Linked DNA regions of Blastopirellula marina. Each later gene encodes a partner of the first gene's protein in a complex. Links are inferred from orthologs where the notes say so. Each region holds a gene or a part of one and is shown in the gene's direction. Other genes may lie near its edges.

Region 1 (14,147 bases):
GTGAGAGCTTTTCGCGAGCCGGCGAACGAGGGATCGCTATGGACGAAGTGGTCAGCATTTCGCAGCAAATCCGGCAAGCTGCAGCGGTTGGCTGCCAAATTGCCGTCGTCATTGGAGGAGGTAATATCCTTCGCGGCGGACAGTTCAAAAACGAAAGCGCTTCGATCCAAGAAGCTACGGCCCACTACATGGGCATGCTCGCTACTGTGATCAATGGCCTGGCCCTGCAAGACGCGTTGGAAAGCCTTGGCATGTCCACACGATTGATGACCGCCATTCATATGCACGGTGTCGCCGAACCTTACATCCGCCGTAAGGCATCCCGTCACCTGGAAAAGGGGCGGATCGTTATTCTGGCCGCAGGCACCGGCAGCCCGTTTGTCACCACCGACACGGCAGCCGCCCAACGGGCCTTGGAACTGGAAGCCGATATCCTGATGAAGGCCACTCGGGTCGATGGCGTCTACAGTGACGACCCCGAAAAGAATCCACACGCCGTCTTCTACCGCACGCTGGGCTTCGACAAGGTTGTCGCAGAAAACCTGCGTGTGATGGATGGCACGGCGATTAGCCAGTGTCGTGAGCACGGCATGCCGATCCTTGTGTTCAACTACAAGGTGGACGGCAATATCCAGAAGGCGGTCCGCGGAGAACAGGTCGGAACGCTGATCGATCCGAATCTGTAAAACGAAGCCGTTCCAAGATTGCCTCGCCTCGAACGAATGACACGTCATCGAAGGTATTTTACATGATGATGTTTTGGGAGGGCTTGTGCCGTGGATCGTTCGCGATTCCCAGCCAAAATCGACTGGGGAATATCCTTGCTGATCGCTGGACTGGCGATACTATGCTGCGGCCAGGGCATCGTCTGTTTCTTCCTTCCCCCACCCACGTACATCAGTGGGGTTCTGCTGCTACTGACCGGCGCACTGCTGCAATCGATCTGGATGTGGACCTACTACACGATTGACAAACAGTACGTGCACGTTCAGTGTGGCCCCATCTGGTGGACGATCCCTCTTGCGGACATTTACGGTATCGAGAAAACGTCCAGCATTTGGCTCATGATGGGAGGCCCTCATCTGCGACTTGCTCTCTCGCAACAAGGGCTAATGATTCGTTACCACCGTCATCCCGGACAGAAATGGTTTGGGCTTTTCGATCCTGCCGTACTCATTTCACCCGTCGATCGAGATCGATTCCTGGAAGCCATCAAGTCCGCTCGCCCTGATCTGGTGCTAACGGAAAAAGGAAATCTACGGCTTGAAGAGTAGTCTTGCCTGACGGGTCGTTATCTTTTCACGCTCGGGTCCGTGGTGTAGGTTATTCTCGGAGGCATGCGCACGCCTCAAACGTCAGTTAGCGAGGATCATTCCTGCGATAAAGGTTAACAAAGATGAACGCGGAACAAATTTCGGAAGACGCTACGCAGCGTATGGAAAAAGCGATCGACGTCTTGAAGAACGGCCTCAGCGGCGTTCGTACCGGTCGTGCGACCCCAGGTCTGGTCGACTCGCTGCGAGTCGAAGTGTACGGATCGCTTCAACCCATCAAGCAGATCGCTTCGGTGAGCGTTCCCGAGCCTAGCCAGCTTTTGATCCGTCCTTACGATGCTGGTGCCATCAAAGACATTGAAAAGGCGATTGTCGCCAGCGATCTGGGAATGGCACCACAGAGCGATGGCCGCGTGATCCGCTTGAACGTTCCGCCTCTGTCGACCGAAGTTCGCAAGAAGCTCGTTTCGCGTATCAAGGAACTTGCCGAAGAATCACGAGTTTCGATTCGCAACATCCGCCGCGATGCCAACAAGGCTGCCGATACCGCGGAAAAGGATAAGACGATCAGCGAAGACATCCGCGACGACATCAAAGACAGCGTCCAGGAATTGACCAAAAAGTACGAAGACCAGGTCAACGAGATGGCCAAGACCAAAGAGAAGGATGTGATGGAAGACTAAGCCTGAAGAAAATTCAGTGCACAGCTTTCAGCAGAGAAAACCAAGACGGTACGGCAGCCTGTGTCGTACCGTCTTTTATTTGCTAGCACTTGAAGCCGAGGCCTTATCTCTGCGAGTACTACCCCAATCGAATCGATCTTGACCCGGTCCTGGCATTCTTCTTATATTCCGCTGCCCGAACCTTATGGTATCGGTAATTCGAACACCTCTCCTTGAGAAAATCTTGCAGAAAATTTTTGGAGCAAGCGGAATGACTGGCAAGGATGCTACTCGCCGACTTCCCCTGGGTAAGTCCTGGGTTCTGGCAGCTGTCGGATTTGTTGTTTTGATCGGTGGAGTCGTCGCCTGGCGACAAGTCACCGGTGGCCCGCAAACTGCGGAAGCTCAAGCCCCTGTCCAACAACGACAGGCAGCCCCAGTGCGTCAAACGGCTTCTGGGCCGTTGGCAGCTCCGGCTGAAGAAGTGGCGGCACCAACGCGGACCGCTCAAAAGATCCAAACGGTCGCGGTTGTCAATCGCGAACCAATCTCACGCGACACCCTGGCCGACGAAGCACTTCGCCGACATGGTGAAGAAGTGCTGGAAAGCCTTCTCAACCGTCACCTGATCTCGATGGCTTGCCAACAAAAGGGCATTCAGATCACCGAGGCGGACATCGATAACGAAATTAACAACATTGCCAAGAAGTTTGGCCTGTCGGTCGATCGCTGGTTGGGTCTTCTCAAAGAAGAACGCAATGTTACGCCGGGTCAGTACCGCCGCGAAATCATCTGGCCAACGCTGGCTCTTCGCAAGTTGGCTGAGAGTCAACTCGCTGTAAGTGACGCTGAAATCCAGATTGAATACGAAAAGAACTACGGTCCGAAAGTCAAAGTCCGCATGATTTCGCTCAGCGAACGCGGCTTGGCCGAAGAACTAAGAGCCAAGGCTGCCGCGAACCCAGATTCATTCGCTGACATGGCCAAAGACCACTCGCAAGACGTCAACAGTGCCGCTGCCCGTGGTTTGATCCCACCAATTCGGAAGCACATTGGTAACCAGGAAATCGAAAACACCGTCTTCGCGATGCAGCCTGGCGATATCTCTCCGGTGCTGTTCGTTCAAGGTCAGTACCTGATCTTCAAGTGCGAAGAGCACCTCGCGGCCGATCCGATCCCTGCGAACAGCTTGCCGGCTATTAAACAGCGTCTAGCCGACATCGTCCGCGAAAGCAAAATGCGTGATGCCGCTGGCGACATTTACGAACAGTTGCAATCGAGCGCTCAGATCGTGAACGTGTTCAACGATCCTAGCAAGTCGTCGCAAATGCCTGGCGTTGCCGCTACGCTCAACGGCCAGCCGGTTAGCATCCAGGAACTGAAGGAAGAATGCATCACCCGTCATGGCGTTGAAGTCTTGGACGGCGAGATCAATCGCAAGATCCTGCAGCAGGAACTGACCCGTCGTCAACTTTCCGTATCGGAAGCGGATCTCGAAGCAGAAATCGTCCGTGCTGCTGACTCGTTTGGCTTCCTCACCAAGGAAGGCAAGCCTGACATGGAAGCCTGGTTGAAGCAGGTCACCCAAGAGCAAGGCGTTTCGGTCGAACTATACGTTCGCGACGCTGTCTGGCCAACGGTCGCCTTGAAGAAGCTTGTGGACAACAAAGTCCAAATCACCGACGAAGACATCACCAAGGGTTTTGCTGCCAACTACGGCGAAAGAGCCCAAGTTCTGGCCGTCGTCCTGGATAGCCAACGCCGTGCTCAGGAAGTCTGGGAAATGGCTCGCCGCAACCCAACCGAACAGTTCTTCGGCGAACTGGCCCGTCAGTACTCGATCGAACCTGTCTCGAAGAACAACGATGGTCAGGTTCCACCGATTCGCCAGAACGGTGGGCAACCAACCATCGAAAAGGAAGCGTTCAATCTGCAGCCAGGCGAGATCTCTGGCATCATCGCTACCGGCAATCAGTACGTCATTCTGTACAGTCTTGGCCTTACCAAGCCGCTGATTAACAGTGTCGAAGACGTCCGCGATGAATTGGTGAAAGAACTGCACGAAAAGAAACTGCGATTGGCAATGGCCGAGGAATTCGAGCGACTGCGTGACAACGCCCAGATCGATAACTTCCTGGCCAATACCACTCAGGCCGGCAAGGCCTACGATTCGGCTGTACGCCAGCAGATGCAGCAGCGAAAGTAAAACCGATCTGGCCTGATCGGCACGATGAGTCAACAAACCAAAAGGACCGTACAAAAGTACGGTCCTTTTTTCGTTGCCCCTTTGTAGCAAGGATTCTGGATGAATTATCTGGCCAAATATCGTATTGTTAAAAGATAGGCCCCCATCCTGGGCATGCAGTTACCCACCCCTTAACGCTTGTCCGTCTCAGTAACTCCATCATGCACGAGATTCCAACCGCCAGACGCCCAGTTCAATGGGCTTCGCAATGCAACTTGCCAGCGCTGCTCATCTTGGTAGCTTTCGTTTGGCTCCTGGCCACTCCCGTTCAGAACTGCTGGGCACAGAATTCACCGCAGGGCTATCCTTTGCTGAACATGGTCCTGTTCGTTCCCTCTGATGTCCAGCCGCCACCAGGCGTTCAGCGCCGCTTCGCTCAGATCGCGGCGATAACCGAAGATTTCTTGGTGAAGGAGATGACCAAGAACGGATACCCTCCGGCAGTGACCACCCCCTTCCCTCGCGACGACAGCGGGAACTACAAGTTCCTCTTCATTCGTGGCGAGCACCCCATGGATAGCGGCAAGTATGACAAACCAGGCTTCCATCCCTCTGTCATCGAGGCGGCGGTAAAAAAGTACAACCTTAGCCGGGATCGCCACATCTGGTGGATCTGGGTTTACCTGGGAGATCCACCCAAGCGGTTTTCTGACTATCGCGGAGGTGGTAACTCATTCGACGGTGGCTGGGCGATTTGCAACTACACGAACATTCCTGGCGAGCTTGACCCGAAGTTCCCATTGGCTGGCGGATTGAATCAGGACCTGACCCTCAAGGCCTGCATCCACGAACTCGGTCATGGCTTGGGGATGCCGCATTTAGGACCGATCTCTCGTGATCGTCGCGGCAATACCCTGATGGGCCCCCAGACAAAGGTTTACCACAACAAAGTCGACGCTCGCGAAAATAAGGTCTATATGTGCGATGCGACGGCGGCCATGCTTTGGAAGCACCCAATTTTCTCAGGTAGCATTGCCCAGCGAACTCAAATGCCTAAGTTTGAATTGACCTCACTCCAAGGCGAGTTCAATCGCAACGGTCGATACCTGGAAATTACCGGAGAGCTGAACACGGACATCCCGGCCCACAGTGTCGTGGTTATCGAGGAAGCACCCCATGGAGGCGGCGATTACTTTCGAAAATCATTCGCTGGCAAGGTCGACCAGAATGGCAAGTTTCGCGTGAAAGTCTCAGAACTTGAGCGAGAACAAGGAGACCTACGCATCCTATTCTGCTTTGAAAACGGCGTGAACACTGGCGATGGGCAAGGGCACGGCGACAAAAGCGGGCTAACGAGACCATACAAGGTCACTCGTCGCGGCGTAGAACTTGTCGAACCTACTGCGGCAGGAAGTTAGGCTCTTGGTTCGATTCGGATCTCGGATCTCACCGAATTAGCGACAAAACACAGTTCGTGGGCTTGGTGATGCATCGCATCGATTTCGTCAGAATTTGGTAAGTTTTCCCCACCAAAAACGACTTTAGGGCGAAGGGTTACCAGAGAGACCGCCGTTTTCCCCGCGCTGTTTTTGTCCATCTTGCCGTTCGGCTGATCGTCGTAGCTATCGACTAGCCAGCCATGCTTGGCCGCCATGGCCAAAAACCAGAGCATATGGCAGCTGGAAATGGCTGCGACAAGGGCCTCTTCCGGATCGACGCCTCTCGGGTCGGACATGGGCGGGGGAAGAAAATGGGGTGACGAGGACGCTCCGATAACGGCTCCGCCGTCGAACCTCCACTCATGAGACCGACGATATTTCTTGTCGAGAAAGTTCTGATCCCCACGTTCCCAATGTACCATCGCCGAGAAGTTTTCCATCGCTTCCTCCTACAAGCCTAGATTCTGACGCCAAGCCGTGAACTCTTCTTACTTTCCGTTGTCCAAAGTGGGCAAGCCAGCCCGAGTCGAGTACGTCTCGCCTTGGCTTACGCGCCTGACGATTTTAGAATATGCATGCCGGTTCCCCTTACTAATTCCGGCAAATTTAACTTTCCACCACTTTGCCGAAATACGACATCCATGTCCGATTCCGCTCACTCCCACGATGACCAACAAGACCCTCCATTTGAGGTTCAATTTGCGCAGCGCGTTTACCGCCTGCCTCCATACATGTTTGGGCGAATTAACGCCTTGCTGTATGACAAGCGAGTCGCCGGGAACGACGTGATCGACATGGGGATGGGTAATCCATCGGACCCACCTGCCGATTATGTCATGGAAAAGATGTGCGAAGCCGTGAAGGACGTTCGCAACCATGGCTACAGCAAGTCCAATGGCATCCGCAACTTACGACGAGAAGTTGCGGCCAAGTACCTCAAGAAATATGGGGTTCGCCTGGATCCAGAATCCGAAGTCATGGTCTGCCTGGGTTCCAAGGAAGGCTTTTCGCATATGTGCCTGGCCATGATGGGCCCCGGCGATACGGCGATTGTTCCAGCACCTTATTTTCCCGTGCACACGTATGCCGTTGCACTGGCTTCCGGGAATGTGATTTCCCTGGACGTTGCCAACAGCGAAAAGTTCCTTTCGAATATCGCTTACACGTGCGAACACCTCTACCCGAAGCCTAAGCTTCTGATCATTTGCTATCCGCACAATCCTTCAACCGTAACCGTGGAACCTGAGTTTTTTGTCGACGTCGTGAAGATCGCCAAAAAGTACGGCCTGATGGTGATCAGCGACTTCGCCTATGCAGACGTTGCGTTCGATGGTTACAAGCCACCTAGCTTCCTCTCGGCTCCAGGTGCCAGCGACGTTGGCGTGGAATTCACGACGATGAGCAAAGGCTACAACATGGCTGGCTGGCGTGTCGGTTTCTGTGCCGGCAATAAAGAGATGATCCGCGGCCTGGGAACCATTAAAGGATACTACGACTACGGCATGTTCCAGGCTATCCAAATTGCCTCGATCATCGCACTGCGTGAAGGGGACGCTGCAGTCGAAGCCCAAAGCCAGATCTACCAAAGCCGCCGAGACGCTCTGGTCGATGGTCTGACTCGCCTTGGCTGGGACGTGACACCACCCCGTGCTGGCATGTTTGTTTGGGCAAAAATCCCCGAAGAATGGCAGAAACGCATGAGCACCATGGACTTTGCCATGATGCTGCTGGAAAAGGGGGACGTAGCTGTCAGCCCTGGTAGCGGCTTCGGGCCAAGCGGCGAAGGTTATCTACGCTTGAGCCTGGTCGAGAATGAGAACCGGCTCCGTCAGGCTGTCCGCCAGATCAAGGGATGCCTTAAAGAGGCTGAAGCAGAATCGGTTACGGCTTAAGTGTTCTAAGGTGTGGCAGAACCGCAGGAATTTGAAATCGAACTTGTCCACAAGACGCAAGCTGTGTGTGTGGGCATGTTTCGATTGAGTGCCGGCGAAGACGATCCGCGGCGATGCCTTCTGGCACTCGAATGCCAACTAGGGCAATTTCAAGCCGCGGACTGGAATTACTTCGACGCGTTGTGTCAAATTCGCGAGCAACTGGAACTCCTTGGGTGGCGTCCACGCTGCTATGGTGCTTGTGAAGATGTGTATCCATCCAATATGTGCCGCGACATGGGCCAAGGCATGGTCGCTTACCGCAACGAGATTGGTCGCCCAGCAGCACAAGAGCATCTGGTCGAAACTTTTGCGACGAGTTCAGAGATTGAACCCGCCTCAGTCGAGCAGCAGCGGGTCTTTTTCCAACGTTGGCTGCAGTCTCCAAGATAAATCTCTGCCTGCAGTGTACGGATTCCCCTAGAGAGCAACTCTAGCCCCTGTACGCGAGATTTAATGGGCCTATAATAGCGGAAATTTGCCCACAGCCAGGGTCTAAACCTACGTAAAAAAAGGAAAGCACCTGCTCGCCGAAACAAGTGCTTTCCCAAAGGCTGTCCAAACTTTCGCTTGGAGACCCACAGCCGTACTCCTTGGTATCGGGCCCCACTTCGGGAAGACTTTAGTCGCGTCAATGAGCGACTTAGTTTCCTTCTCGAAAATGTCCACGGTCGTCCCCCGCGAACCCAGATATAAGAAAACGAAACGACATGTCGCAGCCCGCCAAACTTGCTCTGGAAGATGGAACCGTTTTCACTGGCACCGCATTCGGAGCCATCGGCGAAGTCGCTGGCGAAGCCTGTTTCAACACTTCGATGACCGGCTATCAGGAAATCCTGACCGATCCAAGCTATCGTGGTCAGATCTTGACCATGACCTATCCACAGATCGGTAACTACGGCGTCAACGTCGAGGACATGGAAAGCGCGAAGATCCACATGGCGGGCTTCATCGTTCGCGAAGTAAGCCGCACCGTCAGCAATTTCCGCTCGGACGGATCACTCGACGAGTTCCTGAAGAAAAACAACGTCGTCGGCATGGCTGGCATTGATACACGTGCCCTTGTTCGACGCCTGCGATCCCACGGCTCGATGAAAGCTGTCCTCTCAAGCGTCGACTTGGACGACGCTTCGCTCGTTGAGAAAGCAAAAGCCAGCGCCGGGCTAGTCGGTCGTAACCTTGTCCAGGAAGTCCTCCCCGAACAGCAAAAGATGTGGGAAGAAGACCTCAGCCCCTGGATTAAGATGGGGGATCGCAATCGGGCACTGACCAGCCGAAAAGAACAAGACCTACACGTAGTGGCCTTGGACTACGGCATGAAATGGAACATTCCACGTCATCTGCGTGATCTGGGATGCAAGGTCACGGTGCTTCCCGGAACGGTATCCGCCGAAGAAGTCCTCAGCCACAATCCTGACGGCATATTCCTCTCCAACGGCCCTGGCGACCCGGAACCACTGACTGGCCCAGTCGAGACGATCCAGGGGCTTTTGGGTAAGAAGCCGATCTTCGGCATCTGCTTGGGGCATCAGTTGCTGTCCTTGGCGTGTGGTGCTAAGACATTCAAACTGAAGTTCGGCCATCGAGGAGCCAACCAGCCGGTTCTCGACGTGGAAACAGATAAAGTCGAGATTACCTCGCAGAATCATGGCTTTGCTGTCGAAGAAGCTTCTCTTCCCGATTGCCTGGAGATCACCCATCGCAATCTGAACGACAACACCGTCGCCGGAGTTAAGCACAAAGAATTGCCAGCTTTCAGCGTGCAATATCACCCCGAGGCATCCGCTGGTCCGCATGATAGCGAATACCTGTTCCTCCGGTTTCGCGAAGCGATGGACGAATCGAAGGGTGCTGCGACAGCCTAGCTTGTCGGGGAATCCTTAGTATCCAGCTCAGGTGCATACTTCTTCATGTATGCCAACGCAAACCAGTCATACAGCGTATGAGTGACGATGGGGACGATGATATCCCCCGTGTAGTAGAACCAGAGCCCAAGATAGGCCCCCATGATGGCACTGATGATGAAGTATTCCCTCGTCACGTAATGCACCAGGCCAAATAGCAGGCTGGTTAAGAGAATCGGGACAGCAGGCCCCGCATCGGGCCCCATCAGCTGATGCAAATAAGTCTGAATTACACCTCGAAAGAGTGCCTCTTCGCCCAGGCCAGCCGCCAGGCTGATCATCCCCAGTTCGAAAAGGGTCGCCTCGCGAAACAGGGGTACGATCTGCCGATCCATGTATTCTTGAAGTTCATTTAGCGACTGGAAGTTGGAATACTGCAATACCATGAATGCAGCCAACAATGGCAGCGTCGCCAGTGCCCCTACCCCAATTGCCCCCAATACGGCCGCAGCATGGCCAGTATCCCAACTGGCACTGATCCAGGGGGCGACATCCACCAGCCAGCCGAGCCCCACAGCGACAAATGCCAGGGCCGACTCGAAGAGTACCGCGGTGCGAATAAACCCTTCCGCTCGCTCCCGAGCGGTCATTTCCGGGCCTAGAGGATCTTCGTAGTCGTAGTCGTCTTCGTCGTCAAACACGGAGATTTAATGTCGCTTTCAGGTCTTTTACGCACTGCGGAGTGAGCCACCTTAGCAGGATCGTACGCCCTGCCCTTTGGAATCTATTGTCTTGTTTCTGCCTCGATGCGCCAAACGGCTTGGGAGGCCAATTCGCCAGGATTCTGAAAATCCCGATATGCTAAACGGCGTAAGATGAGGGCTGGTTGACGCTTGCTTGCATTCTCAAGTAAACTTTTCTGCTTATATTCGCATGAAATGCGGCCCTTCTGTGTATTGCTGGCAGGAAGACCCTGCTAGTTGCCAACGAAGGGACACCCCTTTCCGAACAACACTCCAGCGTTTGCGACATTCAAAGGTTTCCAAACATGGCCAAGAAAACGGCAAAGAAATCCAAGCCCTCGAAGATGGTGTACTACTTCGGCAAGACCAAGACCGAAGGAGAAGGGGTCAGCAAGAGCATCCTGGGCGGTAAAGGTCTGAACCTCGCCGACATGACCTCAATCGGTCTGCCGGTTCCTCCAGGTATGACCATCACCACGCAGGTTTGTGCCGACTACTACAAGAACGGCAAGAAGCTGCCCAAGGGTTTGATGGACGAAATCAACGATGCGATTTCGACGCTGGAAAAAGAACTGGGCAAGAAGTTCGGCGACAACAAGAACCCGCTGCTCGTTTCGGTTCGCTCTGGTGCTGCCGTTTCGATGCCAGGCATGATGAACACCATTTTGAATCTCGGTCTTACCGATGAATCGGTGGTCGGCCTGGCTAATGCCACCAACAACGAACGTTTCGCCTACGACGCTTACCGCCGTCTGATCGACATGTTCGGCGACGTGGTGATGGAAGTCGATCGTGAGCACTTCGAAGAAGCTTTCAGCTCGATCAAGAAGAAGTACAAAGCAAACCTCGACAATGAAGTGCCTGCGGAAGGCCTGATCGAACTTTGCAATGAGTACAAAGCGATCTACCAGAAGTACACCGGCGAATCCTTCCCTCAAGATCCTCTGAAGCAGTTAGAACTGGCTGTCGAAGCGGTCTTCAAGTCGTGGAACACCACACGTGCCGTTCGCTACCGCGAAGTGGAAGGTATCCGCGGTCTGCTGGGTACGGCCGTTAACGTTCAGTCGATGGCCTACGGCAACATGGGTCAAGACAGCGGTACCGGCGTGGCTTTCACCCGTAACCCTTCGACCGGCGAAAATAAGTTCTACGGCGAGTTCCTGATCGATGCTCAGGGTGAAGACGTCGTGGCTGGTATTCGTACGCCACAGCCGGTTTCGGAAATGAGCAAGTGGAACAAGGCCGTCTACAAGCAGCTGCTCGAAATCAAAGACACGCTGGAAGCCCACTACAAGGACGTTCAGGACATCGAGTTCACCATTGAAAAGGGTGAGCTGTTCATGCTGCAGACTCGTAACGGTAAGCGTACCGGTGCAGCTGCCGTGAAGATCGCCTGCGACATGGTCAAGGAAGGTCTGATCGACGAAGAGACCGCTTTGCTCCGTATTCCAGCTAACGACCTGACTCAGCTGTTGCTGCCAAGCTTCACCGCAGAATCGAAGAAGGGTGCCACGATCCTGACTCGCGGTCTGCCTGCTTCGCCAGGTGCTGCTGTGGGTGCGTTGGCATTCACCGCCGAAGAAGCTGTCGATCGTACCCACTCTGGCGAAAAGGTCATCCTTTGCCGCAAGGAAACCAGCCCAGAAGACATCGACGGCATGCACTCGGCCGTTGGTATTCTCACCTCGACCGGTGGTATGACCAGTCACGCTGCCGTGGTGGCTCGTGGTTGGGGTCGCTGCTGCGTCGCCGGTGCTGGTGAAATCGAAATCGATGAAAAGGGTCGCAAGATTAAAGTCGGCGGCAAAACCTTCAAGCATTCCGACATCATCTCGATCGATGGATCGACCGGTGAAGTCATGGCCGGAACCGTCGAAACGAGCGAACCTAAGCTCTCCGGTGACTTCGCCAAGGTCATGAAGTGGGCCGACAATCATCGCACGCTGGGCGTTCGTACCAACGCCGATACCCCGAAGGACTCGCAGCGTGCTCGCGACTTCGGTGCTGAAGGTATTGGCCTGTGCCGTACCGAGCACATGTTCTTCGAAGAAGATCGTATCACCAGCATGCGTGAAATGATCCTCGCCGAAACCGAAGCTGATCGTCGTGCCGCTCTGGCCAAGTTGCTGCCATACCAGCGCGAAGACTTCGTCGGCATCTTCACCGCCATGAAGAACCTGCCGGTTACCGTCCGTCTGTTGGATCCACCGCTGCACGAATTCCTGCCGCACGATCCTAAGGCCCAGAAGGAAATGGCCGACACGCTCGGCGTTTCCCCAGCCAAGGTCAAGTCGCGTGTGGCTGCTCTGCACGAAGCCAACCCAATGCTTGGTCACCGTGGTTGCCGCTTGAGCGTGACCTATCCAGAAATTCTGGAAATGCAGGTCACCGCGATCGTCGAAGCTGCAATCGAATGCAAGAAAAACCGCATCAACTGCATGCCGGAAATCATGATCCCGCTGGTTGGTACCGCTGCCGAGCTCCAATTGCTACGTGCCAAGGCAGAAGAGACCATCGAGAAGGCCAAGGCCGACAAGGGCTACAGCGGTCAGCTCGACATCCTGATCGGTACGATGATCGAAATTCCGCGTGCGGCTCTGACAGCTGACGAAGTCGCTGAACACGCCGAGTTCTTCAGCTTCGGTACCAACGACCTCACGCAGATGACCTTCGGTTACAGCCGTGATGACGTCAACACCTTCCTGCCTGACTACACCCGCTTGGAAATCCTGCCGACCGACCCATTCCAGTCGCTCGACACCACTGGTGTTGGTCAGCTGGTCGAAATGGGCGTCACCAAGGGTCGCAAGGGACGTAAGGGGCTGAAGTGCGGTATTTGTGGTGAACACGGTGGTGATCCGGCATCGATCAACTTCTGCCACACCGTCGGTCTCGACTACGTGAGCTGCTCGCCATTCCGCGTGCCAATCGCTCGCCTGGCTGCCGCTCAGGCTGCTATTCGCAACAAGAAGAAGTAAACCTTCGCGTTGCTTATTTGAAAAAGCAAAACGCCGACCTGGAATCAGGTCGGCGTTTTTCATGGTTATCCATCCACAACTATTCTTCCAGGCACATTGCCAGTCCTTCCCGAGTCGCCCAGCGCTGCAGTATCTCTTTCGCGGCAGGGCTCGGATCCTCGTTACTCTTGGCGTTTGCCTGTACGATCGCTTTCCTTTCGGGATCGATTTCGATCGTGACCATGCGTTTCGGACACCCCTTGGCATGGATACGTAGCGACCAGATCGACGATTTCCGTTCGGCACACTGCTCGACGTAATCTCCGACACAGTGATCCATGGCAGCTCCTTCCAGCATCAAGGCCCGATCGTTCAAGAGCTCGAAAATGAGCCACCTTATGTTGCCATCCTGGTGCACCATCGGCTGGACCTCGATCGCATCCCAATGGAAATTCCGTTTGGCCAACGATGGCTGCTTGAGCAATAGTTCTTTCCGCCAGTTGTACATGTGCCGCTGGAGCGAACGAAGCGTTCGGCCTTTCATCGTGAACTCAGGCTGCAGTGGTAGCGGACCACCACCGCGCCCCCAGACCTTCTCGGCAGGCTGGTACTTCTGCTGGTCGATAAAATCGACCAGCATTGACGCTTCAGGTAGGTAGCTCAGCTTCTCACGAATCAGAAAACGAATGACCGTTTCCCAAAACCTTTCGTCACGAGTCAATTCCTTCAGGATCGTGTTCCGAACCAATTCCAGGGCCAACGGTTTGCAACCGCCAAACGCTCGAATTTGGGCCCATCGCATCGCCTCGACAGGGGACAGGTGATCGGGTGCCTTGAGAAAATACTTCGCGGCCGCTGGCGTCAAAGGAATGCCAGGCTTCTCCTTGAACTGGCGCACTCCACTACCGGCGGCCATGTGCACATACAGTTCGTGATACCAACGTTTGGCCTGCGGTCGCATCCAGGCAAACGCCAAGAAGTTAGGCACTGGGTAGCGTTCGAATAAGTGCTTCATTAACGCACGAAACGCAACTCGATTACTTGTCGGCTCCGATAAACAAAATGGTGCCCGCCATGTTTCAGGCTGACGAAACCACTTGGTGCGATACTTC
Region 2 (15,203 bases), on another replicon or contig:
AGAGCACGTCCTTCCCTTCGATCACTCGACCGAACACGGTGTGCTTGCCATCGAGATGAGGCGTTGCCTGAAACGTCAGGAAGAATTGCGATCCACCGGTGTTCTTACCGGCGTGGGCCATGCTAAGCGTACCGGCAAAATGATCTCGGGCATCCTCTCGGTAGCACTCGCAGAAGATGTTGTAGCCTGGCCCACCACTTCCATCTCCCTGAGGATCACCCCCTTGGGCCATGAAGTGAGGTAGAACCCGGTGAAAAGGAAGGCCATCGTAGAACTTCTTCTCGACCAGGCTCACAAAGTTCCCAACCGTATCTGGAGCTTCGTTTTCGTAGAGCTCGATCACCATATCTCCCTGGGTGGTCGACATCTTCACGCGGGGAAGGTCATTCGCTTCGGCGTCCTTCTTTCGCAGTTCTTCTTCACGAGCCCACTTTTCCTTGAGCTCGGTGGCCATAACGCCGTTCTGACCGACGCGATCATCGATCGGCAGCATCTTTTCCTGCAGCTTCTTGAATGCCGTTTCCGCTTCTGCGAAATGATCGGTTCCGAACGCCGCCACAACCTGGTTGGCCAGCAGTTCGTTTTCGTCGAACCCGTTGTCTAGAAGCAGGTGAACCAGACGATAGCCTCGCGGGTAGTCATCTTTTTCGAGTGCATCGGCCAAAACCTTGGCTAGAAAGAGCTTGGCATCCTGATCATCAGGCGAAGCAGCCAGGCGCTTGATCGCTGCTTCTTCGATCTTGGGGAGCAAGGCCATGCCTTTGGCGAGGACTTCGCTGTACTTTTTGCGAAGCTTCGGCAAGTCCTTCTCAGGTGCCAGTCGATAGGCCTGCTGAATGCTACGAAGCTCGGTGATGATCTCCTTCCACTGCCCCATCATCTGGTCGAAATCGTCCTGGGGACCGGCAGAAGGTGCTGCTTCGGCTTCCGGGGCCGCGCCTTCCGGAGCTTGGGCGAGAAGGGTCACAGGCACTAAAGAGACCAACAAAAGGGCTAACCATAACGTTCGGGCAGGCATTCAACGAACTCCTATTTCACTGCAAGCCCATCACGGGCGCATCTGGGGGGCGAACTCAATCTCCCGATTCTTTAGTACGGCCGCCCAGGGGTCAAGCAGCGGTAAGCCAGATTACCCCAGTATCAGCCCGGAATTCACTTCATCTTGAAGACCGCACGCCAACCGGTCGCGTGCGGCAATGCCTCGGCGAATCGCTCGCTCTGCTCCTGGACCGGCTCGACCGTGTAGAACACATTCGGCTTCAGAAACTTCACGGCCTTGAGCAGTTTAGAGACCTCACGGCGGTCGCAGCGCACGTAGATCAGGTCGACCGGGCCTTCCACCCCTTCGCCTTCGAAGGTGGTCGCACGGTAGCCGCTGGCTCTGAGGGTTCGCACAATTTCGGCATCGTCTTCCTGGGCAATGATACGCACCACCACCGATCCCAAAGCCAAGCGTCGCTCGAGCCCAATTCCAACGGCATTCCCCAAAGCAAACCCGCCAGCGTAGGCGACCATCAAAATCGGGCTTTCCGAGACCCCCATGATGACCTGCGACAAAGCCGCTATCCATATCAGAACTTCAAAGAAACCTAACACAACCGACAGTCCCATCCGCCCTTGAACGACACAAATCGTGCGCAAGGTACCAATGGACACGTCGATCATTCGGACCAGAAAGATCACCAGCGCCAAGACCCAAGGAGAAAGTTCCGAAAGCCATTCCATTTGACGACTGCTCGAAAGGTAGAGAGGAACCAAAATTGAAGCGTCATATTCTATCTCCGGCCTGGCGGTCGGGGGATAGCAGAAAGCAGGACATGCCCCAGGAAGACGGCCACCCGTAGCGAGGGTTCGCTGCTTAAGGGGTGAGACTAGTCGGCGAAGCTTCCCTGACGACTAACCGTGGCCGACACTCTCCGGTGGTCTGAGCCAATCGGTCCGCCGACCTCTCGTCCCCAGTACGTCAGATCATCGCTGATGAAGATGTGATCGAGCGAAAGCCCCAGCGGAAAGATCGGCTGCACATACCAAGTCGGTGTCACGTTGGCGAAATGCTCCGCCCTACGAAGTCCGCTGGCCCGCTCGAAATCGCGAAAGAAGGGTGACCAGGGGGTCAAATTAAAATCCCCCATGACGATCGTCGGTAACCCTTGATAGTCCGGCTGGGGATGCTGCACTCGGTCTGCCAACATGCGCAGGTGCTCGTTTCTCGATCGGAAGTTGCGATTGCCCGTGGGGGGCAAGGGATGCGTACCGATGATGCGGTACGGTGCCCCTTTCACGTCGACGACAGCTTCAATGGAATCGATCCCTTCATTCAATCGAAAGCTCTGCGAGTGCTGGATCGGATAGCGGGAATAGAGCCCGATGCCAAAGTTTCCGTAGTCGTCGGGGTGAACGACCCTGTACGCGTAGTCCGCGTTTGTGGCGGCTTCGATTTCTGCCGCCCACGCGGAATCGATTTCCAATACCACAAGAACATCCGGTTCAGCGCTGAGGATATCCTTCATCGCGGCATCGAAGTTTCGATTGCTCGTCAGCACATTGCAGACGGTAACGCTTATCACTTGCCGCACATCAGGCGATCCGCCGACGCGCTCCAGTCCTGGCAGAAACCACGGTGCATGCACCAGGAAACATGCCAAAGGAATGGTTAGCCAGACCCACCGACGATAGATCGCGCAGATGGCCATCAAAACGACGGCCACAAGAACCTGCTGAACCCGCAGGTTGGCCAGAAGATCCCACACCCAGTAGATGCGAGCAAATCCCGTTAGCAGAGTTGCCACAGCAAGCAGGACGATCAGCAAGCAAGAGTAACGCCAGAAACGAGCAACCAGAAATTGCTTCCATAACCGCCCAGGTTGCGAATCGTTCGATTCACTGGCGATCACGACTCGATCTCGTACTCTTTCAGTTTCTTATGCAGCGTATTGCGATTGATGCCCAATCGCGTGGCCGCTTTAGTTTGTACGTTGGCACACGAAGACATGACCTGGACGATCAGTTCTTTCTCGACGCGATTGACCACGCGCGAGTGCAGATCCTCTGCTTCGGGATCGGCATCTTGCAGGCCTTGCTGCACAACTTCGAAGGCCAGCGTATCGAAGTCGGCTACGCCACGGCCGAGGCTCATGGCCGAGCGATTGTCGCCACTGCGAATTTCGGGCGGCAGCAGATCGATCGCCAGTTCGTCCCCTTCCGCTAAAACCACGGCTCGCTCGACGTAGTTCTGCAGTTCACGAACGTTTCCTGGCCAGTTGTGGTCCTGCAATGCTTCCATCGCTTCGCGTTGGATGTGAACCACATGCCGATCATTGACTTCGCTGTAGACGTTCAAGAAGTGAGCGACCAGTTCGGGGATATCCTCGCGACGTTCTCGGAGCGGGGGAATACGGATCGGCACGACATTGAGTCGCCAGTACAAGTCTTCGCGGAACTTGCCTTCGCCGACTTCTTCCAACAAATGGCGGTTACTCGCGGCAATGACGCGAGTGTCAACGCGAATGGTAGCCGTGTCACCCACGCGTTCGAATTCGCGTTCTTGCAGCACGCGCAAAAGTTTCACCTGCAAGTGCAGCGTCGTGGAGTTGATTTCATCGAGAAAAATACTCCCGCCGTGAGCTGCTTCAAATCGCCCGGTGCGGTTACCAATGGCCCCGGTGAACGCTCCACGGACGTGACCAAACAGTTCGCTTTCGAGCAGACTTTCACTCAACGCACCACAGTTGACCTTCACGAAGGGGCCGGAAGCACGCTGGCTGAGGCGGTGCACCGATGAGGCAATCATTTCCTTACCGGTACCTGTTTCACCTAACAGAAGTACAGACGCGTTCGTTTGGGCAACTTTGCGCGTCAGGCGGTAGACATCCGCCATGGCCTTGCTGGATCCGATCAGGCCAGGGATAGGGGGTTCGTACCCTAGGGGTGCGTAATCTTGTGTGTAGTTGGAAGTCGTTTCGGAATACAGTCCCATTGCTAACCTACGGGCCGATCTTGGCCGGTTGGTCGAAACGAACGTCTTGGGTCGGCGCCTCGAGGATGTCCAGAATCTTGCCAAGCACGGCCTGAGTCTCGGGGTCCAATTCCTCCGAGGCGTTATAGCGGTCGTACTGAGCCACAATCTGATCTTTGGTGAGGAGTATACCGCGGCGTTCAATCGCGGACTTCAATGCATCAGCACATGCCTGACGCAGGTTAATTGGGTAGAAAGGATCGCTCGCATAGTCGATCAAAGCCGTCTGAGCGATCGGCGTACCAAGCTTGCCAAGCAAGCTCGCCACGTCGGCGGCAACGTTTTGGTCTGCCAATCGGCGAACCGCAATCTCTTCCACTTTCAGGAAGTCGTAGAAGTCATAGTCGTCTGGGGTATCGAGCATACGGCTGATCTGGGCAAACGCGAATTCCGCATCGGCTTCACGCTCGTCCGCCGGGACCAATAGACGCCCCTGGGCAAGGTACAACTGCTTTAGTTGAAAGATAAACCCTTCGACATCGTTCGGGCGAATCATCACAATCGTGAGAGGATCGTCCTTGGTTCGCAGTTGATAATGAACCACTTCACCAATCGGCGCGATAATTCCGATCGGTACCTCAGCCGTACGGCGATCCTTTCGAAGTATCTGAACTGTCTCCATCATGGCCGGCAATGCCAGCGGTTTGCTGATGAAGATCGCTTCGACGTCCGGAGAGGAATGGGCTTGCTTGAAAAACTCGCGGCCACCTGGCGTAACTAGCGGCTCGAGCTGAAGCTCTGACAAAAGGCCTGCCATGCGTTGGGCGTTCTGTTGATGGAGTTCGCCCAGCAAGATATTCCGCTTACCTTGAGCCGAAGCCATGAAGTCCAGCGTATCCAGCAATTCGGCCGAGCCTGCGTAGGGAGCCTTCGGGTCGATAGTCAAAATGCCCTTTGCCGCTGCCCGACGGACCCGATAGACCGGCGACTGAAGCGCCAAAGCCAATGGGCTGAGCTTTCCTTCGACGGCAATCAAGAGATCCGCGTTCTTGGTCGCGCCGATTTGCTCGCAGGCAACCACCGCACCCTGAGCGAATTTGCGATCTTCCAGGCCCTTGGTCAGGGCCGATTGCAGAAGTTCGACTCCATGCTTGTCGACCAGTTTCTTCAGTTCAACATCCGACTCGCCCAAGACACCCATGCGTTGCATGGCGGCTAATGCGGCCTGGACCTGGACTTCAGCATTGGTTTCGTCCAAAGCATAGAGATCCCGAAGCAACTGCCCAGCGGTGACCACTTCAGCATCCGCTGGCGGAACAGGCGTCATGACGACTTGTTTCTTCGCCGCATCCCATGTCCACAGCTCGACCAGGCCGTCTTCATTGACCGGGAACATTGGACCTTCCCCCAGATACATCTTTACCCGCTTGGCCAGGTAAGCTTTGACGTCGTCTGCGGTTGGTCGCGATTTGACGGTTGCGTCCAGATATTCGCCAATGGCCGAGCGAAGTTGATCGTCATCGGTCAGGACATAGGGGCCTACCAGGAACTGTGCGGCCCGGTCTAAATCGAGTTGCTTGGCAACGTCGACCAATTCCGCCACAAGCAATGGATCGGAACTATCCAGGGCAGCCAGAAGTGGACCATGGATGGCCTGATCCATTTGCACAAGCATTCGCTTGGCGGCAGGCCGGACGGCCTCTCGGCTTGGGTCGGCAAGTGCGACAAACAGGGGATTAGCGGCTTCCGCACCAGCGTTCTTCAGTTGTTTGGCGGCTTGATTGCGAGCGACTTCGTCCTTATCAATCAATTGATCGACAAGCTGGCTAAGTCGTGCTGGATCCTTGTAATACGCATCGAGTTTCGTCAGCAGCAGGGTAGCTGCTCTGGCCCCTTCCGGCTGCAGAGCGTCGATCGATTGCAAGCGGAAGATACGACCGGAACCCAGCTTCTGCTGAGCGGCCAGGACTTCGTCGACGGCAGGATCGTTTTCGATCAGCTTCGCCAAATAAGCTTTACCCAAATCGCCGCGACCAAGATCGGCGGAAACAATTGCCGCATTAATTAGCTGCTCGGCCGTAGTTGGATTCGATTCTTTGAGTGCTTGAATCGCGGCCGTATCCACAGGTGCGACCGGCGCGGGCTGTTCCGGTTGCTGAGCCAGGGCATCATTCGCGATGACCAGGCTAACAAGGAGAGCGATCGTAAAAGCAATCTTAAGGAATCGTTGCATCTGATTTTCGCAAGGTTAGTGGGATGGCATTTCGAACGAAAATGCCCATTCCTTGGCAAGGAAAAAATCCTGGAGGGTCAGCTCAATTCTAATTGCTCCTTCCAGCGAACCACTTGCTTTTTCACCATCTCGGGCGAGGTTGAGCCATAACTTCGGAATGCAGAGACCGCTCGCTCCACTCCCAGGATGTCATAAACGGATTTATCCAACGAATCGTTAACCGCCGTAAAATCCTCGAGCGGCAATTCGGCCAGACGACACCTCTTTTCCATGGCCTTACCAACCAGGCTGCCAATTTGATGATGGGCCGTCCGCTGGGGAGTTCCCTTGCCGATCAGATATTCCATCAGCGTGGTCGCATCTAGGAAGCCATCTTCCAGCCGCAAGTTGATCGACTCGATATTCAGGGTCGCGCCCTCGACAATCGAAGCGGTCAAATCCAGCGACCGGTGAACGGTGTCGACCGAATCGAACAGCCGCTCTTTGTCCTCTTGCAAGTCTCGGTTGTAGGCCAGCGGCAGCCCTTTAATGAGGACCAGCAGCGATTGCAGGTTCCCTATCACACGAGCCGTTTTGCCGCGTATCAGTTCGCAAACATCCGGATTAATCTTCTGCGGCATGATCGAACTGCCGGTGCAGAATTGCTGGGGAACCTGGATGAATTTGAATTCCACGCTCGACCAAAGCACCCATTCGTCGGCCCAAACACTGAGGTGTTCGGCGATCATGGTCAGGACGAACGCGTACTCGACCAGGAAGTCTCGATCGCTGGAAACGTCGATGCTGTTGGCGGCTACGGCCTCGAATCCCAACCGCTTCGCTACATTTTCGCGATCGATGGGTATGGTGGTCCCTGCCAAAGCAGCTGTCCCCAGGCTGCATACGTTCACGCGGCGGCGACAATCGGCCAGACGCTCTCGATCACGCTGGAACTTCTCGGTGTAAGCCAACCAATAGTGTGGGGCCAGCACCGGCTGTGCCCGCTGCATATGGGTGTAGGCCGGCATAATGACGTCGATGTCGGCATCGCAGCGTCCAACGAACGCGATTTGCAACTGCTTCAGCAGTCGATCGGTTTCGTCGATGGAATCGCGGATCCAAAGCCGCGCGTCGGTCGAAACCTGATCATTTCGGCTTCGCCCGGTATGTAATTTCCGGCCCACATCCCCCAGACGCTCGACCAGTGCGCTTTCGATGTTCATATGAACGTCTTCCAGTTTCTCGTCAAACTGGAAGTCGCCGTTGTCGATCTCCCCCTTGATAAGTGCAAGCGCCGTGGTGATTTGGGCTGCCTCATCACTAGTCAGCACACCCACATCGGCCAGCATCTCGGCATGGGCGATCGAACCACGAATGTCCTGGGCGTACAATCGGTGGTCGAAGCTAATGCTTTCGGTGAATTTTTCGACCCGAGCGTCGACCGCGGAGTGAAACACTCCACTTTGAGAGGGGCTGTTCCGGGACAAGGTTGCCTCAGAAATATGCAAGAGTTGGCGTGTAGGGAGAAACGTAAACCACTTAAATGCTAAGTGGATCGGTAACGACTGTCAACGCGCCAGACCAGGGGCTGCGCAGTTATTAAGCATCGCCAGAAACGAAATCGCATCCATGGATCGATACAGCCGGAATGATGCGCGCAATCGCGGGGAATTCGGATGCTTCTTGAGCATCCTGCTATTTACCGCAATCTATTTAGCCACACCAATGCCCATGCATCACGCACCACTTTCCTAAATTGCTGGGAAGCAGCAGAGACCGTTCACCAAATTGGCCTAAATCCCCATTATGTAATCAGTTGGTTCGGCTACGGGGCTATCAGTAACCATGACTTAGTGGAAGCGATGACGAATGGTTCGGAAATTCATTTTGTAATGCCCCATTCGCGCCCCTTGTTATCGCGTCGATCGTGCGGTTAAATTGGTGGGATTTTGCACTTCAAGTTCATGAAGACAGGGGCTACTGCGCGCCTGTCACCGCCCTCACTTCAGCCCAGTACGAGAGCCCCCAGTGCCGCGACGCGACGATATCAAAAAGATCTTGATCATTGGTTCCGGTCCTATTGTGATCGGCCAGGCCTGTGAGTTCGACTATTCCGGCACTCAGGCCTGCAAAGCGTTACGTGAAGAAGGTTACGAGGTGGTGTTGGTGAACTCCAACCCGGCCACCATCATGACCGACCCGGACACGGCCGATTCGACTTATATCGAGCCGCTGACCGTCGACATTCTGGAAAAGATCATCGCCAAAGAACGCCCATGTGCTTTGCTCCCCACGCTGGGTGGACAAACGGGGCTGAACCTGGCCATGGATCTCGACAAGCACGGGATCCTGGAAAAGTACGGCGTGGAAATGATCGGTGCTCGGGCCGACGTTATCGCCAAGGCCGAAGAACGCGAACAATTCAAGCAGGCCATGGATAAGATTGGCCTGGAAGTCTGCAAAGGGGCGACGGTCCACACGGTAGCCGAAGCCCGGGCAGTGCTCGAACAAGTTGGCTTGCCGGCGGTCGTTCGCCCCAGCTTCACCATGGGGGGTTCCGGCTCCAGCATCGCCTACAACCGAGAAGAATTCGACCAGTTGGTTCGTAACGGTCTCGATCAATCGCCGGTCACGGAAGTGCTGATCGAGGAATCTATCATCGGCTGGAAAGAATATGAGATGGAAGTGATGCGTGATCGCGACGACAACGTCGTGATCATCTGCTCCATCGAAAACTTCGACCCGATGGGCGTGCATACCGGCGACAGCATCACCGTTGCCCCAGCCCAAACGCTGACCGACAAAGAATACCAGCGCATGCGTGACGCCTCGCTGGCTGTGATTCGCGAGATCGGTGTCGAAACGGGTGGCTCGAACATTCAGTTTGCCTGCGATCCGACCTCGGACCGCATGATCGTCATCGAGATGAACCCACGCGTGAGCCGCAGCTCGGCGTTGGCCTCGAAGGCGACCGGCTTCCCCATCGCGAAAATCGCCGCCAAGCTGGCCGTCGGCTATCGCCTGCACGAACTGCCCAACGACATCACGCGCGAGACGCTGGCCTGTTTCGAGCCATCGATCGACTATGTCGTGACCAAAATTCCTCGTTTCGCCTTCGAGAAGTTCCCGGAAGCCGACAGCACGCTGACTACCCAGATGAAAAGCGTCGGCGAAACGATGGCCATCGGCCGTACGTTCAAGGAATCGTTCCAGAAGGCCCTGCGTGGCCTGGAAGTGGGCCGCTTCGGCTTCGGCTGCGACGGCAAAGACTTATGGGGCACCGACGAGCAGCCCACCGATGACGAAATCCGCGCGAAGCTCTCGAAGCCCAACGCCGATCGTCCCTGGTACATCCGCTACGCGCTGAAGTCAGGCATGACAGTCGCCCAGTTGAACGAAATCACCGGCATCGACCCATGGTTTGGCGATCAACTGATGCAGCTTGTCGAGTACGAAAACGAACTCGCCGAGATTGGCTCGATCAGTGAAATCTCGAATGAGAAACTGCTGCAAGCCAAACGCTGGGGCTTCTCCGATCGCCAACTGGCGACCCTGCTCAAGAGCAGCGAGATGGAAGTCCGTAGCGAACGCAAGAAGCGTGGCATCACGGCGATCTACAAGTCGGTCGATACGTGTGCTGCTGAATTCGAGGCGTACACGCCGTACTACTACTCGACCTACGAAATCGAAAACGAAGTCCCCGCCAAGAATCCGGATCAGCGACGGATCATGATTTTGGGTGGCGGCCCCAACCGAATCGGGCAAGGGATCGAGTTCGACTACTGCTGCTGCCACGCTTCGTTCGCGCTCAAGGAGCTGGGCATCGAATCGGTGATGGTCAACAGCAACCCCGAGACGGTCAGTACCGACTACGACACATCTGACCTGCTGTTCTTCGAACCTCTGACAACCGAAGACGTGCTGAACATCTGCGACGTCGTTCAACCGGACGGCGTAATCGTCCAGTTCGGCGGCCAGACGCCACTGAACCTGGCCCGCGGCCTGGCCAACGCAGGCGTACCGATCATCGGGACGAGCGTCGACACGATCGATGCTGCTGAAGACCGCGAACAGTTCCAGCAGTTGCTCAACCGCTTGAACCTGAAGCAGCCACCCAATGCGATCGCCCGCAACATGAGCGAAGCCCGAGCCGAAGCAGCCAAGGTTGGCTATCCGGCCCTGGTTCGTCCGAGCTTCGTGCTAGGCGGCCGTGCGATGGAAATCTGCTACGACGACAAACAGTTCGAGAGGTTCGTGGCCGAAGCGTTCCTGGTCGCCCAGGGGCAACCGGTGCTGATCGACAAGTTCCTGGAAGATGCTACCGAAGTCGATGTCGACTGCATCAGCGACGGCGAGAACGTGATCGTCTCTGGCGTGATGGAACACATCGAAGAAGCTGGCGTGCACAGTGGTGACTCGGCCTGTGTGATTCCTCCTTACAGCCTGCCAGGCCCGATCGTTCAGGAAATCCGCGAAGCGACCATCGCCATGGCGAAGTACCTGAAGGTGGTCGGTTTGATGAACGTGCAGTTCGCCGTGAAGCAGGAAGATGGTGTCACCAACGTTTACGTGCTGGAAGTGAATCCACGTGCCAGCCGCACGGTACCATTTGTGGCCAAGGCCACCGGCATGCCAGTGGCCAAGATTGCCGCTAAGGTGATGACCGGCTGCACGCTGCCAGAACTGGGGATCACCGGCGAACCGATTCCGGCTCACGTTTCGATCAAGGAATCGGTCTTCCCGTTCCGCAAGTTCGCAGGCGTCGACATCGTGCTCGGCCCGGAAATGCGATCAACCGGCGAAGTAATGGGGATCAGCGAACGGTTCAGCCTGGCCTTCGCCAAGTGCCAATTGGCTGCCGGCGTGGTTCTTCCACAACCGCAAGACGGCAAGATCTTCGTAAGCGTCTCGGAACGCCACAAAGATCAGATCGCGGACATCTCCGCCCGTCTGCGTGACATGGGTTACGAGCTTCTGGCCACCGACGGCACGGCCCGCCGACTGGAAGAAGCAGGCGTGCCTGCCCAGCGAATCAAGAAGCTGGCCGAAGGTCACCCCAACCTGCTGGACCTGATGATCGACGGAGCCGTTTCACTGGTCATGAATACGCCCAACGGCAAGGGTGCCCGAACCGACGAAGGCCGCATCCGCGCCGCCGCCGTCCAACATGGCATCCCATGCATCACCACCATCCAAGCCGCCGAAGCCGCAACCAAAGCCATGGAAGCCCTACGGAAGGAAGAGATGGAAGTCGAATCCTTACAGGACCGCTTCAAGCAGGTGAATATTCACCAAACGACGTAAGAACGTTTTCTGTGGTTAACCAATTCAAAACGCCAGGGAAGCCAAACTGTTCCCTGGCGTTTTTTGTTTCTTGAGCACCTGCAAAAACCAGATACTTGTGCCTGACAGATGAATGGCAAGTACTCAGGATGCCAAGAGAACTTTTTATTGCAACTTGGTGTCTTGGAACCATAAGCAAAGATCATTATCGCCACCAACAGCTTTTGATAGCACTCACCCCAAGGCCCCCATCGATGGACATACTTAATCACAATCGCGAAGCATGGAATCGCCAGGTCGATGAAAAGGACCGTTGGACAATTCCGGTTACCAGCGAAGAGATCAACCGGGCCAGGGGAGGGGAGTGGTCTCTGGTTCTCACGCCGACCAAGCCGGTTCCGCGAAGTTGGTTTCCTGATGATCTCACGGGCGTGAAGATTTTATGTCTTGCTTCAGGCGGTGGGCAGCAAGGGCCGATCTTAGCCGCGGCGGGTGCGGACGTCACCGTGTTTGACAACTCGCCGAAGCAGCTGGAGCAGGACCGATTTGTGGTCGAGCGTGACGGGCTAACGCTGAAGACCGAGCAAGGAGACATGGCTGATCTCAGCAGGCTTGCGGATGGGTCGTTCGATCTTATCTTTCACCCATGTTCAAACTGTTTTGCCGAAAACATTCTGCCCGTATGGCGCGAAGCATTTCGGGTGCTTCGAACAGGCGGGACGCTTCTAGCTGGCATCTGCAACCCGGTGCGATTTATCTTTGATGAAGCTGCCGAGAGTGAGCGTGGAGAACTGGTTGTCCGCCACAAGATTCCTTACTCAGACCTGACGCACCTCACGTCGGAAGAGCTGGAAAAAGTAGTGCAAACGCAACCACTAGCTTTTGGGCACACGCTAGAGGATCAGCTCGGCGGACAACTGAAAGCTGGATTCTTGCTGGCCGATCTGTTTGAAGATCGATTCGATGAAAGCGACTTGATCTCGCGTTATGTCGATACTTTTATGGCGACACGAGCGATAAAGCCGAACCACTAATCGAGCTCGGGCAGAGGATTCGATTTTTGCGTCTGCTCCTGCATTAACGTCCTTACCGAAGCGTAGGCCATTTCCCAATGTCCTTCTTGGGCCTTTTGGGCGATCCCTTTTAACCAGGCTGCTTCCTGGGATTCCAACTGACCATCTTGCGTCGACTGGTCGATCATCTGGGTAATCTTCGCGATCTTCGTGCTATCCCTTCTGCTGCATGCCGAGCCCAGTGCCATCGCATAGTCGTAACCTGTTGGACTGATCTCACCGAAGGTCGGGCGTGTAAGCCAATAGCCAAGTACCGCGACGACTAGAACAACGCCAACGGCGATCCCTGCCAAAGCTCCTTTAGATATTTCCACGTTCAGAACCCCCTCGACTTGATCACTTCCCCTTCGTTCATGCTCGCCAACTCGGCTGCCAGAATCAGGTCGATCGTCTCCGGCTGCAAACTGACAGAACCATCGCCGAACAAGACATTGCCGCCGCTGGGATGTTCGGAGTACATCTGCCCCACGTGAAGCGTCGGGAAGTTCATCGGGTGAATGATGGGATCGCCGGTGATGTCGAGCTCGCCGCCTGATGGCCCTACATGCATCATGACGAGTGTTGCCGCAGCGTCGGGACCATTCTCTGGGGTCGAATACCTCGGGTGCGTATAGGCACCGGGAATCACACCGACCCAGGTCTTGTCGCTCAGCTTCGAGGAATGTTCGCTGATGAAGAGCGTGTTCGTCGTGCCGTCGGTCACATCGCGGAAGCTAACCTTCGAGTTACGGTAGAAAGGTCCATCAGCCACTTTTGAAGCGTCCCCATGTATCTGTACCGTCTTGGTGGCTCCGGTATAGATATTTGTGAACACGGGGCCACTTGCTGACGATCCACAATCTCCCCAGCACGACTCTTGCCCGTGACTAGCAATGTAGTGCGATCGGCCAACGACGATCGAACTGCCATAACGTGAAAGGGCGTTTCCAGAACTATCGCGTAGGGTGAATGGATCATGGTCTCCGCTCGATGAGGGGCAAAGGTAGGCCTCCAACTTCGTATCGATAAAGGGTCGATTCGCTGAATCCCAAATGGAACGCCCCATATTCAGCGAATCGGTAATCGTTCGCTGTTCCATGAAAGGGAGGATTAGAGCAGCCCAGCCCCAGCCTGGGGCAGCGTCCCAAGTATCAGAATCGATCGCCGCCCAGGCCGGCCCATTGCCGTCTCGCGTCGCGTAGCTGACATACCCCGACGGAAACACACGGTGTGTCGACGCATAGTTGTGAACGGCCAAACCAATCTGTTTGAGGTTGTTGGTACATTGCATCCGCCGTGCTGCTTCACGGGCTTGCTGCACCGCTGGCAACAGCAAGGCGATCAATACGCCGATGATGGCAATCACCACCAACAACTCCACCAGGGTAAATCCACGACGAAACGAATTCATAGCAGCAAGTCCTCGCCTGACGATTACGCAGAACAAAAATGTTTATTTTTATTCACACACGCTATTAATTTTGATTACTCAAACATTAGCCGCAGCAATAGGCGATTGTCAACAGTCAAACAGAAATTTTTGGCCAGCCTAAAACCTGAGTGATAAAGCAAGAGCCGTTGCGATTTGGCAGAGTATCTGTCTGGAGCAAGGACAGATCCGACTAGATCTTGGCGACAAACTCGAGGCCTACTTTGACCTGTATCTCGCCACTTTCGAGATCGAAATAGATGACTCGGCCACTTGTACCGCCAACGTGCTGAGCCAATATGGGAATCTTCTGGAGCCTGAGTAATTCGCAGGCCTTGTCGATGTTCTTGCGGCCTACTTCATGGGTGGAACTCGAAGCTTTGAACATATTCGAGCCACCGCAGACTTTCGCGACGATGGCTCGACGTCGAGCTCCGCTTTTGGCCAACTGATCGAGCATCTCAGGAATGGCCGTATCAACAAAGCGACCAGGCTGCTTCGTGCACCCCAGGCTTTCACTAAGCATTGCATGAGCCAGGGCTCCATGCCGTGTCTCCTGACACCAAAGTGCGATACCGACGCAGCTTCCCAGCAACGTTTCCAGCACATTAGGTGCTGACGAGGCAACAATCCCGGCCATCGGCACGCGGATCGAAGTTTTGCTGAGATTTACGGTAGCCATTTCGCTATTGTCCCTGTCGATTTGGCAAGGTGCCTCACACGGTTTTGGGGTGCGAATAAATCTAGCTTACGGTGACCGGCGAGAATCCGTAGATGAAGTTTTCTCGTCGTTTCCCTTCACGTTCGCACAGCCTGAACCGCCAAAAGAAGCGATTATGCCCATCAAAACACCTATAACGCTTATTCACTCGCCACAGGTTTCGCATATCAGGCGACAAAATGTCGTGTTCGAAATTCCGCGATATCACGCTATTTCTCTACCGAAAGTTGACTTTGCTTTGATTAATTGGTACTAAATACTTCACAACTTGCTGAGCCTCTGATAACCTCCGCTTGTTCACCCTTTTACGCATTCATAAAGAAGAATCATGGCCAAAAAGAAGGCGAAGTCGGCGGCAGCGGACGCCAACAAACGAGTCCCACGCAAAGAGCCATACGATAGCGATCGCATGAGCAACGTGGTCGAACGTCTGCGCGAGCAAGCAGGCCGCATTTCGCAGTTGGCGCGAACGCTAGATGATGCCGATATCGACGAGGTCGTCATTGACGGACACGCCATGCTATTGCGCGGGCTCAATCAGATCGACAACT

The links.
Region 2: the proteins of carA (region 1) and carB are in contact, whole or in part, in a solved structure (PDB 1KEE), measured with the Escherichia coli proteins. The link is inferred for Blastopirellula marina from one-to-one orthologs.

Annotation. Positions count from the first base shown.
Region 1 is NZ_PUIA01000051.1:55,839-69,985, forward strand. Bases 7,480-10,278 are described here. They hold carA (glutamine-hydrolyzing carbamoyl-phosphate synthase small subunit), read left to right. Parts: upstream 7,480-8,201; coding sequence 8,202-9,356; downstream 9,357-10,278. Other genes in these bases: C5Y96_RS16435 (hypothetical protein), read left to right, coding at 7,528-7,884; C5Y96_RS16445 (CPBP family intramembrane glutamic endopeptidase), read right to left, coding at 9,353-10,036. In the rest of the region: pyrH (UMP kinase), read left to right, coding at 1-686; C5Y96_RS16405 (PH domain-containing protein), read left to right, coding at 777-1,274; frr (ribosome recycling factor), read left to right, coding at 1,397-1,957; C5Y96_RS16415 (peptidylprolyl isomerase), read left to right, coding at 2,208-4,142; C5Y96_RS16420 (hypothetical protein), read left to right, coding at 4,343-5,539; C5Y96_RS16425 (OsmC family protein), read right to left, coding at 5,536-6,000; C5Y96_RS16430 (aminotransferase class I/II-fold pyridoxal phosphate-dependent enzyme), read left to right, coding at 6,202-7,452; ppdK (pyruvate, phosphate dikinase), read left to right, coding at 10,384-13,056; C5Y96_RS16455 (PcfJ domain-containing protein), read right to left, coding at 13,136-14,050. UniProt on the Escherichia coli protein: Small subunit of the glutamine-dependent carbamoyl phosphate synthetase (CPSase).
Region 2 is NZ_PUIA01000037.1:399,906-415,108, reverse strand. What follows is about bases 7,817-11,671. They hold carB (carbamoyl-phosphate synthase large subunit), read left to right. Parts: upstream 7,817-8,195; coding sequence 8,196-11,471; downstream 11,472-11,671. In the rest of the region: C5Y96_RS27810 (peptidylprolyl isomerase), read right to left, coding at 1-1,018; C5Y96_RS13600 (DUF2179 domain-containing protein), read right to left, coding at 1,153-1,725; C5Y96_RS13595 (endonuclease/exonuclease/phosphatase family protein), read right to left, coding at 1,872-2,894; C5Y96_RS13590 (sigma-54-dependent transcriptional regulator), read right to left, coding at 2,891-3,877; C5Y96_RS13585 (HEAT repeat domain-containing protein), read right to left, coding at 3,984-6,188; argH (argininosuccinate lyase), read right to left, coding at 6,266-7,654; C5Y96_RS13570 (class I SAM-dependent methyltransferase), read left to right, coding at 11,705-12,484; C5Y96_RS13565 (hypothetical protein), read right to left, coding at 12,481-12,837; C5Y96_RS13560 (DUF1559 domain-containing protein), read right to left, coding at 12,840-13,913; C5Y96_RS13555 (chemotaxis protein CheD), read right to left, coding at 14,125-14,613; C5Y96_RS13550 (hypothetical protein), read left to right, coding at 14,981-15,203. UniProt on the Escherichia coli protein: Large subunit of the glutamine-dependent carbamoyl phosphate synthetase (CPSase).